4 regions of the Sphingomonas sp. DC4900 genome follow, and region 4 is predicted to be linked to each of the others. Evidence: predicted binding sites of a transcription regulator. Region 4 holds the regulator's gene; each other region holds the start of a gene.

Region 1 (4,843 bases), on a different contig from region 4:
GGAGTGACGCGTTCGGTTCGTCATTCGCGCGAAGGGGGAGCGTTCGCGCGAAGACGCGGCGTAGAAAGAAGATCGGGTGACGCCGAGGCGCGGCGAGGAAGAGGGATCGTCGCTGTCTTCGATCGAAAGGCCGGCAGGAATCCTCTAATCCCACCGTCCGTCATTCCCGCGGAGGCGGGAATCCATAACCTCTGACGTTTCGCTTCCATCGCAGACGTTAGCGTGTCTGGATTCCCGCCTTCGCGGGAATGACCTGTTTGGGTTTTGGGCGCGGGCTGTGAGCGACTGCGCTGGTAGGGCCTTTGTGGAGGTTTGATCGCTACCCGCACGCGATCCGTCACCCCGGCTTGTTCCGGGGTCCACCGGGCCTCAGGGGCAGCGATGGAGCTTGTAGCCGTTCCCCTCGCCGCGGAGTGGACCCCGGACCAAATCCGGGGTGACGATCGCTTGGGGTGGGCGGCGTGGCCTTTACCGAAGGCTTATCGTCGCGGGCGTGGCGCAATCCGAGACGATGGCTCAGTGGCTCGGAATGGCGTGCGATCCGTCGTGCAGTTCCAGGTACGTGTCGAGCACCGCCTGGTTCGCCGTGTCCCAGCGGTATCGCGCAGCCTTGGCGTGGCCGGCTTCGCCCATGCTGGCCTTCAGTGCGGGGTCGGCGACGATGCGTTCGATGGCATCGGCATAGCCCGCAATGTCCTTCGGATCGACGAGGAAGCCGGTGACGCCGTCCTCGACCAGATCGACCGCGCCCGTCGCGCGGGCGGCGACGACGGGGACGCCGGCGGCCATGGCTTCGGTGGTGACGTTGCCGAAGGTTTCGGTGATCGAGGGGTTGAAGAAGACGTCCATCGACGCGACCGCACGGCCAAGGTCGTCGCCCGACTGGAAGCCGGCGAAGATTGCGTGCGGGGCCTGGGCGGCGAACCAGTCTTCCGCCGGGCCCTTGCCGACGACGAGCACCTTGTGCGGCACGCCGCGTCGGGTGAGCTCTTTCACCACCTCGGCAAAGACGTCGAGGCCCTTTTCCTTCACCAGTCGGCCGAGGAAGCCGATCGCGACCTCACGATCGGCGATGCCGAGGCTGCGGCGCCAGGCGCAATCGCGGCGGTCCGGCGTGAAGCGGTCATGGTCGATGCCGCGCGACCAGATGGTGATCGGCGTGGTGACGCCCCATTCGCGAAGCGCTTCGCCCATGCTCGGGCTGGGCGGCATGACGCGATCGACGCGGTTGTAGAAGCGCGTCATGATTGCCTTGATCATCGGTTCGATGAAGCCGATCCGATAATAGCGGAAATAGGTTTCGAAGCGCGTGTGGAACGAGGCGACCGAGGGAACGCCGTGGCGGCGTGCCCAGGTGACCGCACCGTGATTGAGGAATTCGGGCGCAGAGACGTGGACGATGTTGGGCGCGAACGCCTCCAGATCCTCACGCGTCGCCTTGGGCAGATAGCGGCCCAGGCGATATTCGGCACGGCCGCCGGGCATCGGGATCGCCGGCACCGACACGAGGTCGCCGGTGGGCGGGAAGGCGGGCGGATCGATCGTCGGTGAATAGATGCGGACCTGCACGCCGCGGTCGAGCAAGTGGCGCACGAGCAGGTTCAGCGCCTGGTTGGCGCCGTCGCGGGTGTAATTGTAATTGCCGCTGAAGAGCGCGACACGAAGGTCCGACGGGTGCATGATGGCGCCGGCCATAGCGTTGCGATTGCGGCGTGACTATGTCGCTTGGGCGTGGTCGTCGCGCCTTCACACCGTCACCCCGGACTTGTTCCGGGGTCCACTCGTCCGCACGGGGGAGTCCCGAGCCGCCAGCCGACCCCTTGCCGCCCGGTGGACCCCGGAACAAGTCCGGGGTGACGGGGGATTAGGGGTTGCCGATAGCCCGAAATCTGTTCCCTTCCCGTTCTCATTCCGCTAAACGCTTCGCCATGGCAAAACCGCAGAAACGATATGTGTGCCAGGCGTGCGGATCGGTTTCGCATCGCTGGGCGGGGCAGTGCGGCGATTGCGCCGAATGGAACACGCTGGTCGAAGAGGCGGGTGCGGTCGTTACCCCGTTCCAGGCCAAGCATAATCTGCACACCGGCGGGCGGACGGTGCAGCTGGTCGGGCTGGATGCCGAGATCGCGCTGCCCGAACGGATGGCGACGGGAATCGCCGAGCTGGACCGGGCGTTGGGCGGCGGCTTCGTCGAGGGGTCGGCGACGCTGATCGGCGGCGATCCGGGGATCGGCAAGTCGACGCTGCTGCTGCAGGCGGCGGCGAAGTTCGCGCTCGCCGGGCGGTCGGTCGCCTATGTGTCGGGCGAGGAGGCTGCGGATCAGGTGCGGCTGCGCGCACGGCGGCTGGGGCTGGGGAGCGCGCCGGTGCAGCTCGCCGCGGCGACATCGGTGCGCGATATCCTGACGACGCTGTCGATCGGCGCGCCGCCGGCACTGCTGGTGATCGATTCGATCCAGACGATGCACAGCGACCTGATCGAGGGCGCGCCGGGCACGGTGAGCCAGGTGCGCGCGTCGGCGCAGGAGCTGATCCGCTTCGCAAAGGAACGCGGGACCGCGCTGGTGCTCGTCGGCCACGTGACCAAGGACGGGTCGATCGCGGGGCCGCGTGTGCTGGAACATATGGTCGACACGGTGCTGAGCTTCGAGGGCGAGCGCAGCCATCAGTATCGCATCCTCCGCTCGATCAAGAACCGCTTCGGCGGGACGGACGAGATCGGCGTGTTCTCGATGCAAAGCGAGGGGCTGGCCGAAGTTGCCAATCCGTCGGCGCTGTTCCTGACGCAGCGCGACGAGGGGGTGAGCGGGACGACCGTCTTCCCGGCGCTGGAGGGGACGCGGCCGGTGCTGGTCGAGATCCAGGCGCTGGTGGTGCGCCTCGCCAGCGGCGCGACGCCGCGGCGTGCGGTGGTCGGCTGGGACAGCGGGCGGTTGGCCATGATCCTGGCGGTGCTGGAGGCGCGGTGTGGGCTGAGCTTCGCGACGGCGGAAGTCTATCTCAACATCGCGGGCGGCTATCGCGTGCAGGACCCGGCGGCGGACTTGGCCGTCGCGGCGGCGTTGGTGTCGGCGCTGTCGGAGCGGCCGGTGCCGGTCGATGCGGTGGCGTTCGGCGAGGTCGCGCTGTCGGGCGAGCTGCGCCCCGTGGCACATGGCGCGCTGCGGCTGAAGGAGGCGGGGAAGCTCGGCTTCGAGCGCGCGATGGTGCCGATCGCGCTGGCCAAGGACGACAGCGCGTTGCGGCTGACGGGGTTCCGGACGCTGGGGCAGTTCGTGGACCATATGCTGGGGCGGGGGTAAGGGGCTTCGGCGGGTTTTCGGCTGGTGGTGAGGTTTGTTCGTCGCCCCGTTCGTCCCGTCATTCCCGCGAAGGCGGGAATCCATATCCTCTGACGGTGCGGCTCTCTCGCTACCGGTAGCGCGTCTGGATTCCCGCCTGCGCGGGAATGACGGCGGTGGGTGGGGAAGGCAGGGCGGCAAACGCTGGGCGCCACACGCATGTCGTGGCAATTGGGTAGGGTCGCGATAAAACGTCACGGACGGCGCTCGCGGCGTAGCGGCGTCCCGTTCTCCGCCACATATCGCAGTTCATCCGATGCAGGACTAGCCGCGGGCGTTCCGCGTCCTTATTCCCGGAGGTCTATGGGTCTCACCGCACTCGATATCATCGTTCTGCTGCTCGTCGGGGGCGCGGCGCTGCTAGGCGCGCGGCGGGGGTTCGTCGCGGAGGTGTTGTCGATGTTCGCCTGGGTGGCGATCGTCGCGATGCTGAAGCTGTTCCACGTCGCGCTCGCGGCCAAGCTGGCGGGGACGGTCGGCACGCCGTCGGGCGCGGCGGTGGCGGCGTTCGCGGTCATCGCGGGCGGCACGTATCTGGGCGGCAAGCTGGTCGCCAATGCGATCGGCAAGCGGACGCGCACCTCGATCCTGGGGCCGGTCGACCGCGCGCTGGGCTTCGGCTTCGGCGCGCTGAAAGGGTTGATCCTCGCGAGCCTCGCCTTCCTGCTGGCCGCGTTGCTGGTCGATACCGCGCGTGGCGGGCCCGCGCGGCGGCCGGACTGGATGACCCAGTCGAAATGCTACAATCTGCTCAACGCGACGAGCGCAGGGATCGCCGATTTCGTCGATCGTCGCCGTCGCGGGCTGCCCGTGTTCGGTTCGCGCGCGATGCTGGATCGCGAGGCGGGCCAGCCCGACAATGGAAGTGACGCGCGATGAACGCCCCCTTGTACAATGCCGAAATCCTGCGGCTGGCGGCGTCGATCCCGCACCATGAGCGGCTGGCGCATGCGCAGGCGACCGTGGAAAAGCGATCGCCGATCTGCGGCAGCCGGGTGACGGTGGACGTGGGGCTGGGCGACGACGGCCGGGTGAAGGAGGTCGGGCTGCTGGTACGCGCCTGTGCGCTGGGCCAGGCATCGTCGTCGCTGTTGGCGGCGGACATCGTCGGCAAGACGCCCGAGGAGCTGGCCGCGGCGCGCGATGCGCTGACCGCGTGGCTGGCGCGGGAGGGAAATACGCCCGATTGGCCGGGGATCGACGTGTTCACGCCGGCACTGGACTATACCGCGCGGCACCCCTCGATCCGGCTGGCATTCGAGGCGGCGGCGGAGGCCGCGTTTGCGGCGCGCGCGGAGACGGCCGATGCATGAGGCGGCAGAGGGCGTGTCGATGCTGCGCGACGGGATGATCCTGCTGGGTTTCGGCCTGGGGTTCGTGCTGCTGTTCCGCCGGATCGGCCTGGGTGCGACGCTGGGCTTCCTGGTCGCGGGCGCGGTCGTCGGGCCACATGTGCTGGGCCTGGTCGGCGATGCCGAATCGAAGATGGGGATCGCCGAACT
Region 2 (4,843 bases), on a different contig from region 4:
TCCGTGTTCGAGACGCGGATAGTTCTGTAGCCTTCACGGGCCATGAAACCTGCGCGGGACGCGTCTGAGCCTTCCGCGCCGGCGTGGGTATCGCCGTCGACCTCGATGACCAGCTTTTCGGAAAAGCACAGCATGTCGGCGTAGAAAGGTCCCAGCGGCGCCTGATGGCGCCATTTCAGATGCGGATAGGTGTCGCGGAGCGCGCGGAGCAGGTGGCGTTCTGGCGCGGGGGCATTGCGGCGTAGGTCTCGGGCGCGTTGGACGGTGCCGGACGGTGCGTCTTTGTATCGCATGTCACCCTCACCCTTCCGCGCCCTGACGGGCGCTCCCTCCCTCTCCCAGGGGGAGAGGGAATTGGCGGCGCCTCACCCCTCTCCCCCCGGGAGAGGGAGGGGCCCGCCCGCGTCAGCGGGTGGGAGGGTGAGGGTGGCCCCTCGCCGGCTACGCCACGCCGTCAGACATCGTCGGCTCATGCCGACGCTGCTGCCCGCCGTGGCGAGTCTTCGGATGGCTTACGCCATCCGAAGCCGCCCACACCTCACTGACACGCCAGACATTCGTCATAGTCCGTCGTCTCGCCGATTTCGAACTTCGGCGCGGCGATGGTGTTGTCCGCTTCCACGCCGCCCGATCCGGCGAAGCCCGCGCGCTGCACGCTCTTCGAGCGCAGATAGTAGAGCGACTTGATGCCAAGCTCCCAGGCGCGGAAGTGGAGCATCAGGAGGTCCCACTTCTCGACGTCGGCCGGGATGAACAGGTTCAGCGACTGCGCCTGGTCGATATAGGGCGTGCGGTCGCCGGCGAGTTCGAGCAGCCAGCGCTGGTCGATTTCGAAGCTGGTCTTGTAGCAATCCTTCTCTTCCACCGACAGGAAGTCGAGGTGCTGGACCGAGCCGCCGTGTTCGAGGATCGAATTCCATACCGCGTCGCTGTTCTTGGATTTCTCCTTGAGCAGCTTTTCCAGATACGGGTTCTTGACCGAGAAGCTGCCCGACAGCGTCTTGTGCGTGTAGATGTTCGCCGGAATCGGTTCGATGCAGGCGCTGGTGCCGCCGCAGATGATGCTGATCGACGCGGTCGGCGCGATCGCCATCTTGCAGCTGAAGCGCTCCATCACGCCGACGTCGGCGGCGTCGGGGCAAGGGCCCCGCTCGGCGGCGAGCGTCATCGACGCCTGATTCACCTGCGCGCTGATGTGCTTGAAGATCCTGAGGTTCCAGCTCTTCGCCATCGCGCCTTCGAACGGCAGGCCGCGCGCCTGGAGGAAGGAGTGGAAGCCCATGACGCCCAAGCCCACCGAGCGTTCGCGCGCGGCGCTATAGGCGGCGCGTTCCATGCCCGGTTCGTGGCGGTCGATATAATCCTGCAGCACGTTGTCGAGGAAGCGCATCACGTCTTCGATGAAGACCTTGTCGTCCTTCCACTCGTCCCACGTTTCGAGGTTGAGCGACGACAGGCAGCAGACCGCGGTGCGATCGTTGCCGAGATGGTCGCGGCCGGTCGGCAGCGTGATTTCCGAGCACAGGTTCGACGTCGAGACCTTCAGGCCCAGGTCGCGGTGATGCTTGGGCATCGCCTTGTTCACGTGATCGGCGAAGACGATGTACGGCTCACCCGTCTGCAGGCGGGTTTCGACGAGCTTCTGGAACAGCGAGCGCGCATCGAGCGTCGCGCGGACGGTGCCGTCCTTGGGGCTGAGCAGATTCCATTCGCGGCCGTCGCGCACCGCTTCCATGAAGGCGTCGGTCAGCAGCACGCCGTGGTGCAGGTTCAGCGCCTTGCGGTTGAAGTCGCCGCTGGGCTTACGAATTTCGAGGAATTCCTCGATCTCCGGATGGCTGACGTCGAGGTAGCAGGCGGCCGAACCGCGGCGCAGCGACCCTTGCGAAATCGCGAGCGTCAGGCTGTCCATTACGCGGACGAAGGGGATGATGCCGCTGGTCTTGCCGTTGAGGCCGACGGGTTCGCCGATGCCGCGCACGCTGCCCCAATAGGTGCCGATGCCGCCGCCGCGCGAGGCGAGCCAGACGTTCTCGTTCCAGGTGTCGACGATGCCGTTCAGGCTGTCGGGCACCGAATTGAGGTAGCAGCTGATCGGCAGGCCGCGCCCCGTGCCGCCGTTCGACAGCACCGGCGTCGCGGGCATGAACCACAAGCGGCTGATATAATCGTACAGGCGCTGCGCATGCGCGGCATCGTCGGCATAGGCCGAGGCGACGCGGACGAACAGGTCCTGATAGCTTTCGCCCGGCAGCAGGTAGCGATCGTTCAGCGTTTCCTTGCCGAAATCGGTCAGCAGCGCATCGCGGCTATGATCGACCTCGACGGGATAGGGGCGGGCGTGGATCGCCTTGCTGCCGCCATTCGCCTCTGCGGCGGGCGCCTCGGCGGCGACGGTGGCGTCGATCGTATCGGTCATGGCCTCACCCTGCGTGTCCCTGAAATCCATCGATTACCGTCCCTTGTTCCATACATGTTCGACTCGGGGCGACATGCACAGCATATCACCCGGGCGCCCCGATGGTGAGAACAAAAAGGGGTCGCGGTTCACGGCCGCATTGTGCCCCATGGCGAATCCGGCACGGGATGCCGCCATCGATCTCTACCAGCGATTGGGTTCACCCCCGAACGCAACCCCCACAAATTGTGGCAAAGCGTCGCCGCGGGCAAGAGGCTTAATGACGCGGCAGCCGTGCGGTTCCGGTGCGAACGGGGCGCGGCGGGCCGGTCGAGGGGCCGCGACGCGTGGACTTCCGCGGCTTCCGGAAAGTGCAAGCGGCGAGTGGCGCGATGAAAATTTTTTTAGTGGCCGAAGGGGCCAATCCGGACGCGATTCAACCCATGTCGTCCCGTCCGTCAAACATGAACGAAAGTTTCGTTGCGGCGGCCGGGGATACCGTCGAAGCCGCGGCGATGCGTCGTCGTTCGTCTCTCGTCCTCTCCGCCCTGATACTCGCCGGCTGTGCGCAGCGACCGGTGGCGGGGGTCGATATGCTGACCATGCTGGCCAAGGCGCGGGCGCACCAGACCCCGGCACAGCAGCGCGCGGCGATGGTCGCCGACATCCGTGCCGACATTCGCAGCAACGATCCGGCGGCGGACACGCCGGCCCTGGCGCGCGCGCTGGCGGCGATCGGCACGATCCCGCGCGAGAACTTCGTCGACGCCAGGGGACGCGCGGCGGCCTATGTCGATCTGCCGCAGGACATCGGCCACGGTCAGACGATCTCCGATCCCTATGTCGTCGCGGTGATGACCGCGGCGCTGGACCTGCCCGCGGATCGCAGCGCTCATGTGCTCGATATCGGCACGGGATCGGGCTATCAGGCAGCGGTGCTTGCGGCGGTCGCGGCGCGCGTCGCCTCGGTCGAGATCGTCGCGCCGCTCGCCCGCATGGCGGCCGCACGCCTGCGCCGGATGGGCTATGCGACCGTCACCGTGCGGGCGGGCGACGGCTTCCTCGGCTGGCCGGAGCAGGCGCCCTTCGACGGGATCGTCGTCGCCGCCAGCGCCACCGCGGTGCCGCAACCGCTGGTCGACCAGCTGAAGGTCGGCGGCCGCATCGTCATGCCCATCGGCCCGTCCGACACCAGCACGCAATTGCTGCGCATGACCAAGCGCGCCGACGGTACGCTGGATCGATGCACGCTGGGCCCCGCGCTGTTCGTCCACTTCACCGGCGGCCGCGTCCGCCCTTTCGCGCCCCGCGCGCTGACCGATCGCACGATCCCGCTGTGCTTTCGCGCTCCGATCGTGGGGGTGGTTTGAGGGGGCGGGAGCGGGCGAGGCGTCTTCGATCTCAGGGTTGGGGCGGCATTCCCGCCAACGATGCAAATTTGGGCAACCCAACACGCCAGCGTTATCTGCGCCCGATGAGCAATTCGGATGCCTTTGTAATGGTGAAGACCCCATTCTCGCGTTCGAAGGCGTCCTGAACGGCAGCCGCCAGGTGCTCCATGATGCCCGGCTTATCGGCAATCGGCAGGCTAGTCAGATAGCCTAACAGATCGACGGGATCGGTGACGCGCAACTCGTCGTCGTACCGGATGACATCGACGCTGGCGAACGCGTCGTGCATGAGCGCGAGGCCTTGCTCCGACGAAAGCGGTTCTGGTCGTGGATCAGCCTGGCCTCCGAATGGTGCCCGCGCCAACGCCGACAGCTCTGCCATCGTACCTGCTGGATTGAGCACCACGGCCACGGTACCGCCTTCGCGCGTTACCCTTGCCATCTCCTTCAGTCCGGCAGTCGGGTCGGCGAGGTGATAGAGCATGTGGATCGCGATTGTCGTGTCCACGCTGGCATCGGCCAGCGGCAGGGCAACGGCGTCAGCCACGGACACCTTGACATCGTGCCACCGCTGCACGGCGGCAATGGCGGCGCGGGCAGCGTCCACCATGCCTTGTGAGATATCAGACAGCCGCAGCTTCAGGTCGGATGGCACCGCTTGCGGCGCGTTCGTCCAGAACGATCCCGCGCCACACCCCACGTCGGCAATGACACCGCCCGCAGGCAGCGGAATGTTGGCGGACAGCCACTCGAACCAGTCGCCCCGCCCATAGCGGGTATGCAAGATCGACCGCGCTTTCAGCCGATCGGGGAAGCGATATTGAACATCGCGAAGATAGCTTTGCTCACTGCTTGCCATGACGCCCTCGGTGATGAACTGCGAGCCGGTTTATGGCGTCCTTGGCTGTATGAGAATACGGACCTCACCGTCTCAAGCCGTTGGCGCGGTAGAAGGCGGTCAGCGCTGCGGTGGACGCGATCTGTATCATGGGCAGGGCGATGCCGTCGAACAGGGCGCGGTAGCGGGTCCGGTTGGCTCGGGTGGCGATGGCGA
Region 3 (4,843 bases), on a different contig from region 4:
CGGCAACCGTACGGCCGACCACGCCAGGCGAGCGCCCGACGCGATCGCGCCCGCGTTCCGAGGGTAGCGCGGACCGTCCCGCTGCGGCCCGTACGGCGAACCCGCGCGCCGCCGCCACCGGCGAAGCGCCCCGCCCCGGCTTCCGCACACCCGCAACGACCGATCGCGGCGCCCGTACGCGGACCCGAACCGACACGCGCGCCCGCGACGACGCCCGCGACGGCAAGGCCAACGTCCCCACCGGCGGCTCGGCGATGAAGCCGTGGGAGCGTCATGATGAGCGCGGCGCCGATCGCAGCGGCGACCGCAACCGCTCAGGCGCTCCCCGCGTCGGCCAAGGCAAGCCCGGCGCATCCCGCACCGGCCAACGACCTCCCCGCGGTGACGCCCCGACGCGCAGCGGCCCCGCAGGCGGCGGCGGCTCGCCGCGCCCATCGGGCGGGCGTCCGCCCAGCGGTGGCTTCAAGGGCGGGCCCAAGGGCGGGCCGCGCGGAGGTCGCTCGTGAGGGTAATCGCCGGCCAGTGGCGCGGGCGTCCGCTCGTCGCGCCCAAGGGCGACGCGACGCGCCCCACCGCCGACCGCACGCGCGAGGCCTTGTTCTCAATGCTCACCAGCCGCCTCGGCAGCTTCGAAGGGCTCGCCGTCGCCGATCTGTTCGCCGGATCGGGCGCGCTGGGGATCGAGGCGCTGTCGCGTGGCGCGGCGTCCTGCCTATTCGTCGAACAGGACGGCGCGGCGCTGGATGCGCTGAAGGCCAACCTCGCCAAGCTCGGCACGCGCGGCGACGTGCGCAGCGGGTCGGTAATGGCGCTGGGGCCGGCGCGCGCGCCGCTCGACCTCATCATGATGGACCCGCCCTACGGCACCGGTGCAGGCTTGGTAGCCTTGGATAAATTGGCGCGGCTGGGCTGGACGAACGCCGCGACCTGGGTCAGCATAGAGACCGCACGCGACGAGGCGGTCGAGGTCGCCGGGTTCGCCATCGACACCAGCCGCGTGCATGGGAAGGCCCGTGTGACACTCTTGCGGGCCGCCTGATCGCAACAGGAGGGAGCCATGGCGACGCAGTTCATTCCCCACCATTACGATGCCCCGCGGCGGTCGGGGCCGCAGGCGGTGGTCGGATGGGTGCATCATCCCTTGCCCAAGGGCATCGAGCTGGAGGTGCAGACGACGCCGTCCGCACAGGCGCTCGACAATCAGCAGATCGCGACGACGCGGCTGGTGCTGAGCCGCAACCAAGCGTTGCTGCTCGCCAGCTTCCTGCTCAACGCGACCGGCTATTCCGAGGCCGATGTCCCGAAACGCAGCGTGTCGCGCTGGCCGCGCTGGTTCAGTCGGCGGTCCTGACCCGCGGCAACAGTGCGAGGCCGGCGAGGCTCACGAGGCCCGCCGCGACCAGATACAGCCCGATCCACCACAGCCCGCGCGCAGCGAGCGCCTGCGCCGCGATCGGCGCGAGTGCCCCGCCCAAGATACCGCCGACGTTGAACGTCATCGACACGCCGGTGTAGCGCACGCCCGCCGGAAACAGCGTCGGCAGCCAGCCGCCGAGCGGACCATAGGCAAAGCCCATGACGAACAAGGCGAAGGCCAGCCACGCGAACACCACGACCAGCGATCCGGCGCCCAGCATCGGCCCCATCAGTGCGCCGGCGACGATGCAGCCCAGAAAGCCGATTACCAGCATCCGCTCCGCCCCCGTCCGGTCTGCCAGAACGCTCGCGACGATCACGCCTGCGGCGAGAAACAGGATCGCGACCAGCTCGACGCCGAGCAGCGCCGTCTTGTCATAGCCCAGCGTCGTCGTGCCGTAGCTCAGCGTAAAGGCGGTCGCGAGGTAGAAGAGCGCGAAGCACGCCACCACCCCGCCGGTGCCGGCCAGCAGCGCGCGGCCATGACCGGCAAACAGCGTCGCGAGCGGCACCTTGGGCAGCGCCTCCGCCTTGGCCGCTTCGACGAAGGCGGGCGTCTCGGTCAGCTTCAGTCGGATCCACAGGCCGAGCGCGACCAGCACCGCGCTCACCAGGAACGGCAGGCGCCACCCCCAGGCGCGGAACTGATCGTCGCTCAGCACCAGCCCCAGCAGCAGGAACAATCCGTTCGCCAGGATGAAGCCGACCGGCGCCCCCAGCGGGGGGAACATGCCCCACGTGTTGCGCCGATGCGGCGGTGCGTTCTCGACTGCGAGCAGCGCCGCGCCGCCCCATTCGCCGCCCAGCCCCAGCCCCTGGCCCAATCGCATCAGGCACAATAGCAGCGGCGCCCAGATGCCGAATTGTCGATAGGTCGGCAGGAAGGCGATCGCGACGGTCGACCCGCCCATGAGCAACAGGCTGGCGACGAGGGTCGACTTGCGCCCGATCCGGTCGCCGAAATGCCCGAACACCGCCGCACCGATCGGCCGCGCGAAGAAGGCCACGGCGAAGCTCGCGAAGCTCATCATCTGCCGCGCCGATGCACTTTCCCCCGGAAAGAACAGCGCCGGAAACACCAGCGCCGCGGCGGTGGCGTAAATGTAGAAATCGTAGAATTCCACCGCCGTACCGACGAGGCTCGCGGTCAGGATCCGGCGCGGCGAGGCTGGCGTGACGGCGGCGTCCGGGACTTCGGCGGCAGGGGTTTGGCTCATGCCGCCTTTCTAACCCCCAAATAAAGGCATCTGGCAACAAAGTTGCCATCCCTTCGCAACATTCCGCCGCTACCGCGATGCCACCGCGGCTCCCCTCCCCCTGTGGGTCGCGATGTATCGGTCGCCTTTCTGTCGACTGGTGCTCCCTGAACTACGGGGCGGCCGCACCGGTGGCTGCCCCGATTTTTCCGGGCTTGCCGCGCTCGCAGCTTGCCGAGCCAAGCGCCGTTCCCTACCTGTTCGCCGGTGACCGACACCGCCTCCCCCGCCGCCCTGCAGGATCCGCCGTATCTCAAGGGGTTGAACCCGCCGCAGCGCGACGCAGTGCTCACCACCGAAGGCCCGGTGCTGATGCTGGCCGGCGCCGGTACGGGCAAGACCGCGGCGCTGACCGCGCGGCTCGCGCATCTGCTGTGGACGCGCAAGGCGTGGCCGTCCGAAATCCTCGCCGTCACCTTCACCAACAAAGCCGCGCGCGAGATGCGCGAGCGTGTCGGCCGGATGGTCGGCGACGCGGTGGAGGGCATGCCGTGGCTCGGCACCTTCCACGCGATCGGCGCCAAGATGCTCCGCCGCCATGCCGAACTGGTCGGATTGCAGTCGAACTTCACCATTCTCGACACCGACGATCAGTTGCGGCTGCTGAAACAGCTGATCGTCGCCGCGGACATCGACGAAAAGCGCTTCCCCGCGCGCAGCCTCGCCGGCCTGATCGACGATTGGAAAAACAGGGGTCTGGTCCCCGCCGATATCGATGCCGGCGAGAGCGAACGCTACGCCAACGGGCGCGGCGGCGACCTGTACGCGCAATATCAGGCGCGGCTGCGCAGCGTGAACGCCTGCGACTTCGGCGACCTGCTGCTCCACATGCTCACCATCCTGAAGACGCACGCCGATGTGCTGCGCACCTATCAGGAGCGCTTCAAATACATCATGGTGGACGAATATCAGGACACCAACATCGTCCAGTATCTCTGGCTGCGGCTGCTGGCTCAGACGCGCAAGAACATCGCCTGTGTCGGCGACGACGATCAGTCCATCTATTCGTGGCGCGGCGCGCAGGTCGAAAACATCCTGAAGTTCGAGAAGGATTTTCCCGGCGCCAAGGTGATCCGCCTCGAACAGAATTACCGATCGACGCCGCATATCCTCGGCGCCGCGTCGGGCGTGATCGCGCATAACGGCGGTCGGCTCGGCAAGACGCTGTGGACCGAACTCGATGTGGGCGAGAAGGTGCGCGTGCTGGGGGTGTGGGACGGGCCGGAAGAAGCGCGCCGGGTTAGCGACGAGATTGAGGCCGCGCAGCGGAACGGCACCCCGCTCGACCATATCGCCATCCTCGTCCGCGCGCAGCATCAGACGCGCGAATTCGAAGACCGCTTCATCTCGATCGGCATGCCGTACCGCATCGTCGGCGGCTATCGCTTCTACGAACGCGCCGAAATCCGCGACGCGCTCGCCTATCTGCGCATCGTCAACCAGCCGTCGGACGATCTGGCCTTCGAACGCATCGTCAACGTCCCCAAGCGCGGCCTTGGCGACAAGGCGATCGCCAAGATCCACCAGCTCGCCCGCGCCGAGGGCGTGCCGCTCACCATCGCCGCGGCGCGCATTCTCGACACCGACGAACTGACCCCGCAGGCGCGCCGCGCGCTCGGCAATTTCGTCGGCGACATCGCGCGCTGGCGCGACCGGGCACGCGATCTGCCGCATGCCGAACTGGCGCGGCAGATGCTCGACGAATCGGGCTATACCGCGATGTGGCAGGCCGAAAAGTCGGTCGAGGCATCCGGGCGGCTCGAAAACCTGTCCGAACTCGTCCGCGCGATGGAAGAATATGAGTCGCTCGGCGCATTCCTCGAACACGTCAGCCTCGTCATGGACAAGGAAGGCGCGGTGCAGGCGCCCGAGGTCACGATCATGACGATCCACGCCGCCAAGGGCCTCGAATTCGACACCGTGTTTCTCGTCGGCTGGGAAGAAGGCCTGTTCCCCTCACAACGTGCGATCGACGAAGGCGGCACGCGCAGCCTGGAGGAGGAGCGCCGCCTCGCCTATGTCGCGATCACGCGTGCGCGCCGCCGCGCGACGATCCTCCACGCCGCCAACCGCCGCATCTACGGCCAGTGGACCTCCAGCATCCCGAGCCGCTTCGTCGGCGAATTGCCGCCCGAACATACCGACAGCGACACCACCATGTCGGGCGGCGA
Region 4 (4,843 bases):
AGGCGGGTGGCGCGGCCTGCCTGTCGGTGCTCACCGACGAACAATGGTTCCAGGGCAGCGATGACTATCTGATCGCCGCGCGCGCCGCCTGCGACCTGCCCGTGATCCGCAAGGATTTCATGGTCGATCCCTGGCAGGCGACCGAAAGCCGCTCGATCGGCGCCGATGCCATCCTCATCATCGTTGCCGCGCTGGACGACAATCAGATGGCGGAAATCGAGGCGTCGGCGCTCGATTGCGGCATGGACGTGCTGGTCGAGGTGCATGACGAATCCGAACTGGACCGCGCGCTCCGCCTCAAATCGCGGCTGATCGGCGTCAACAACCGCAATCTGCACGACTTCTCCGTCGACTTCGCCCGCACCTACGAGCTGGTCGGCAAGGCGCCAAAGGGCTGCACCTTCGTTGCGGAAAGCGGCCTCGAAACCCGCGCCGATCTCGATGCGATGGCGGCGCATGGCGTGCGCTGCTTCCTGATCGGCGAGGCGCTGATGCGCGCCGACGACGTCGAGGCCGCGACGCGGGCCTTGGTCGGGTGAGCCGCCTCACCCATATCGACGCCGACGGTGCCGCGCATATGGTCGATGTCGGCGACAAGGCGGTGACGCAGCGTCGCGCGGTCGCCACCGGCCGCATCGCCATCGCACCCGACGCCCTGGCGGCAATCCGCGACGGCGCCGCGAAGAAGGGCGACGTGCTCGCCGTTGCCCGCGTCGCCGGGATCATGGCGGCGAAAAAGACCGCGGACCTTATCCCGCTCTGCCACCCCTTGCCCCTCACCCGCGTCACGCTCGACCTGACGCTGGACGATGCCGGCATCACCGCAACCGCGCTGACCGCCACCGACGGCAAGACCGGCGTCGAGATGGAGGCGCTGACCGCCGTGTCGGTCGCCTTGCTCACCATCTACGACATGGCGAAGGCGATGGACCGCGCCATGACCATCTCGGACATCCGCCTGCTCGAAAAGGCCGGCGGCGCCTCTGGCGATTGGCGCGCCTGACGCCATGGCGCTGCTCCCGATCGACGAAGCCCAGGCGCGGCTGTTCGCGCACGCCCCGCCGGTCGGGACCGAAACCGTGCCGCTGACCGCCGCCGCCGGCCGCTGGGCGGCGGACGACATCGCCGCCCGCCGCACCCAGCCCGCCGCCGACCTGTCGGCGATGGACGGCTATGCGATCCGCTTCACCGACCTGCCCGGACCGTGGACGCTGATCGGCGAAAGCGCCGCCGGCCGCCCCTTTGCCGGCACCGTCGGGCCCGGCGAAACCGCGCGCATCTTCACCGGCGCGGCCATGCCCGAAGGCGCCGACACGGTGATGGTGCAGGAAGAGATCGCGGCCTCCGGCACCGCGATCCACCTGACTGGCGAAGGCCCGGCAACGCTCGGCCGCAACACCCGCCGCCGCGGCCTCGACTTTCACGCCGGCAATCGCCTGATCGCCCGCGGCGAGCGGCTGACGCCAGCCCGCATCGCCGTCGCCGCGACCGGCGGCATCGGCACGATCGCGGTCCACCGCCGGGTGCGCGTCGCCATCTGCGCGACGGGCGACGAACTGGTCGATCCGGGCACCCGCGGCGACGCGAGCGCGCTGCCCGAATCGAACCGCGCGATGCTGACGGCGATGCTCGCCGACCTGCCGATCGAGCTGATCGACCTCGGCATCCTGCCCGATGATCTCGATCGCCTGCGCGATGCGTTCGCGCGCGTCGACGCCGACCTGCTCGTCACCACCGGCGGCGCGTCCGTGGGCGACCACGACCTCGTGCGCCCGGCGCTGGAGGCGGCGGGCGGCGTCATCGATTTCTGGCGGATCGCGCTGCGGCCGGGCAAGCCGATGATGGCGGGACGGCGCGGCGCGATGCAGGTGCTGGGCCTGCCGGGCAACCCGGTATCGGCCTTCGTCACCGCCCTGCTCTTCGTCAAACCGTTGATCGCGCACCTGTCCGGCGCTGCGAACCCGCTGCCGCGCAGCACGATGGCGATCCTGGGGGAAGACCTGCCCGCCAACGGCCCGCGCACCGATTATCTGCGCGCAGAGCTGCGCGACGGCCGCGCCTATGCCTCGACCATTCAGGACAGTTCGATGCTGCTGACGCTGGCGCGCTCGCATTGCCTGATCGTGCGGCCGGTCGGTGCCCCCGTCGCGCGCGTGGGCGACTCGGCGGAAATCCTCGTCATCGCTTGACGCCCCACGAATTGTTCCCTAGAAGTTCCGCGTCTGTTCTGACGGGGAAGGACCGCTTATGCTCACGCGCAAGCAGCACGAGCTTGTATGCTTCATCAACGACCGGCTCGAGGAGACGGGCATCTCACCGTCGTTCGAGGAGATGAAGGACGCGCTCGACCTCAAGTCCAAGTCCGGCGTCCACCGCCTGATCAGCGCGCTGGAGGAACGCAACTTCATCCGCCGCCTTCCCAACCGTGCGCGCGCGCTGGAAGTGCTGCGCATGCCGGAACGCTCCGAACGCAAGGCGCCTGAAACGCCCGCTCCCGCTGCGCCGCCGAGCGCGCCGGCCGCGGGCAATGTGCGTCCCGCCCCCTCGCCGGCGAACGACGTCGTCGAAATCCCGCTGCACGGCCGGATCGCCGCCGGCGTGCCGATCGAGGCGTTCGAAGGCAGTTCGATGCTCGCCGTCCCCGCGGCGTTGCTCGGCACCGGCGAACATTATGCGCTGGAGGTTTCCGGCGACTCGATGGTCGAGGCTGGTATTCTAGATGGCGACTATGCGCTGATCCGCCGTACCGACATCGCCCGCGATGGCGAGATCGTCGTTGCGTTGATCGAGGATAGCGAGGCGACACTCAAATATTTCCGTCGCGAAGGCGCGATGATCCGCCTCGATCCCGCCAACCGCGCCTATGAGCCGCAGCGCTACGTTCCCTCGCACGTCCGCGTGCAGGGCAAATTGTCGGGTATCCTGCGCCGCTACGACTGACGGGATTCCGGCGTGGTGGCGCACCGCAAAACACGATCGTTCGTGAGACTTTTGTGACTTTCCAAACGGCGCCTTCTGCCTCCCGTCGAGGGCAGGGCATTCCGGCTTCCCGCTGATTGCGTGCTTGAAAGTCCTTAAATATCGGATGTTTAGACACGGGCATCATTGCGAGCGCAGCGAAGCAATGACGGATTGACCCGAACTCGTGCCGCTACGGGAAGCAGCGCCCCGTCGCAAAGGCTCAGACCGAGACCAGCGCTCGAGCTGAGGTCATCGCGGAGGCATGGCCGTCGGGATATCGTCCGGCCGAGGCGGGGCGACCTTGGCTCCCACCAACCATGGATGCCGATCCCCTGGCTGCGTCACGGTCCGCACACGCCCGCTCGCCAGGGTCAGCATGACCCCGCCGGTACGCCGCAGCACGGGCGCGTCTAGCCGCAGCCAGCGCGGCCGGCACGCCCGCGGCAGCCGCCGGTCGCTCACCACGACGTCCGCCCTCCCGCAGGCCGCGACCACATCCCGCCATGCCAGTTGGTAGCCGCTGCGGGTTGCCAGGACGCGGAACGACTGCCCTCCCCCGTCCCGCAGGACCGCCACGCACGCATCGCGGCTGCACCGGGCCTCCGGCAGATCGTCGAGCAGCCACGGCTCGCCATCGGTCCCGCCATTTTCGGCGAGCATCGCCCGCGTATAGTCCCCGGCGCGGTCGCGCAGCAGCGCCAGCCGGCCACCCAGCCGGATCGCCATATGCCGCCCGTCCCCCGTCACCAGCAGATCGGGTGGCGGGGTCGACGCCGCCCAGGCGGCACCGGCGACGACCGGCAGCACGCCGATCCAGCGCATCCGCGTACTCCACAGCGCCAGCCACAGCCCACCGGCGACCATCGACAGAAACGCCCCCAGCGGCATCGACGACACCACCAGAGACGCGCCCGGCGCATCCGCCACGACATGCGCCAGCCACAGCAGCCCGCGCAGCGCCCCATCGGTCAACCACCACACGGGCCCGCCCAGCCCGACCGTGTCCAGCACCAACGCCCCCGCCTCCAGCGGCATGACGACGAACGTCGTCAGCGGGATGGCGACGATATTGGCCGCAGCCCCATACAGGCCCGCCTTGTGGAAGTGATAGATTGCGATCGGCATCAGCGCCGCCTCCACCACCACGCCCGTCAGCAGCAGCGACCCAAGCCCGCGTAGCAGACGGCGTGCGCGCGCTTCCTCACGCGGCTCGAACCACCCGCGCACCCGCGGATGCTCGTGCAGCGCAACGATCGCCACGATCGCGGCGAACGACAGCTGGAAGCTTGGCCCCACCAGCGCTTCCGGCCGCACCGCGAGCACGACCATCGCGCCGGCCGCAACCAGCCGCAGCGTCATCGCCTCCCGCCCCATCGCCAGCGCCGCCAGCACGAGCAGCGCGGCGACGCACGATCGGATCGTGGGCACCTGGGATCCGGTGAGCAACGTATAGCCGATGGCGGCCAACGCCCCCATCCCCGCCGCGACCAACGGCAACCGGACGCGGATGGCGAGCCATGGCCACAGCGCGAGCAGCCGCAACGTGACGAACATCGTCGCCGCCACCGCCGCGGTGATGTGCAGCCCGCTGACCGACAGCAGATGCGCGAGGCCCGCCCGCCGCATCGCCTCCGCATCGCGCTCGCTGATCGCACCCTCGTCCCCGGTCGCCAGCGCCGCCGCAATGCCGCCCCGGCTCCCCCCCAGCCGATCGGTGATATGCGCGGTCAGGCGTCGCCGCAGGCTGCCCTCCGCCGCGCCGGGCGACACCAGCTCCACCGGCGCGAACCCCCGACCGGTCGCGCCAATCCCGGCAAACCACGCCGCCCGCGCAAAATCATACGCTCCCGGCACTGACGCCGCGGCCGGAGGCATCAACCGC

What was found. Region 4 encodes LexA, which represses DNA repair genes until DNA is damaged. Its sites were predicted from a motif close to GTTCCNCNCTTGTTCT; they were not measured.
Region 1: a site for LexA is predicted at 1,892-1,907, ahead of radA (DNA repair protein RadA). Genes of this name have one in related genera too.
Region 2: a site for LexA is predicted at 2,465-2,480, ahead of ACP690_RS10750 (ribonucleoside-diphosphate reductase subunit alpha). Genes of this name have one in related genera too.
Region 3: a site for LexA is predicted at 2,861-2,876, ahead of ACP690_RS04710 (ATP-dependent helicase). Genes of this name have one in related genera too.

Annotation. Positions count from the first base shown of each region.
Region 1 covers NZ_JAFCUK010000016.1:31,674-36,516, forward strand. Annotated here, with positions in the region: gene ACP690_RS15335 (DUF2218 domain-containing protein) at 1-7, shown strand, start outside; gene ACP690_RS15340 (glycosyltransferase family 4 protein) at 517-1,680, opposite strand; gene radA (DNA repair protein RadA) at 1,929-3,302, shown strand; gene ACP690_RS15350 (CvpA family protein) at 3,645-4,220, shown strand; gene ACP690_RS15355 (iron-sulfur cluster assembly scaffold protein) at 4,217-4,654, shown strand; gene ACP690_RS15360 (cation:proton antiporter) at 4,647-4,843, shown strand, end outside.
Region 2 covers NZ_JAFCUK010000008.1:64,267-69,109, forward strand. Annotated here, with positions in the region: gene ACP690_RS10745 (endonuclease domain-containing protein) at 1-293, opposite strand, end outside; gene ACP690_RS10750 (ribonucleoside-diphosphate reductase subunit alpha) at 539-2,449, opposite strand; gene ACP690_RS10755 (protein-L-isoaspartate(D-aspartate) O-methyltransferase) at 2,863-3,768, shown strand; gene ACP690_RS10760 (class I SAM-dependent methyltransferase) at 3,860-4,648, opposite strand; gene ACP690_RS10765 (AAA family ATPase) at 4,713-4,843, opposite strand, start outside.
Region 3 covers NZ_JAFCUK010000003.1:35,598-40,440, forward strand. Annotated here, with positions in the region: gene ACP690_RS04690 (pseudouridine synthase) at 1-506, shown strand, start outside; gene rsmD (16S rRNA (guanine(966)-N(2))-methyltransferase RsmD) at 503-1,039, shown strand; gene ACP690_RS04700 (hypothetical protein) at 1,058-1,351, shown strand; gene ACP690_RS04705 (MFS transporter) at 1,335-2,633, opposite strand; gene ACP690_RS04710 (ATP-dependent helicase) at 2,880-4,843, shown strand, end outside.
Region 4 covers NZ_JAFCUK010000004.1:180,419-185,261, reverse strand. Annotated here, with positions in the region: gene trpC (indole-3-glycerol phosphate synthase TrpC) at 1-539, shown strand, start outside; gene moaC (cyclic pyranopterin monophosphate synthase MoaC) at 536-1,003, shown strand; gene ACP690_RS07365 (molybdopterin molybdotransferase MoeA) at 1,008-2,189, shown strand; gene lexA (transcriptional repressor LexA) at 2,248-2,940, shown strand; gene ACP690_RS07355 (ComEC/Rec2 family competence protein) at 3,211-4,843, opposite strand, start outside.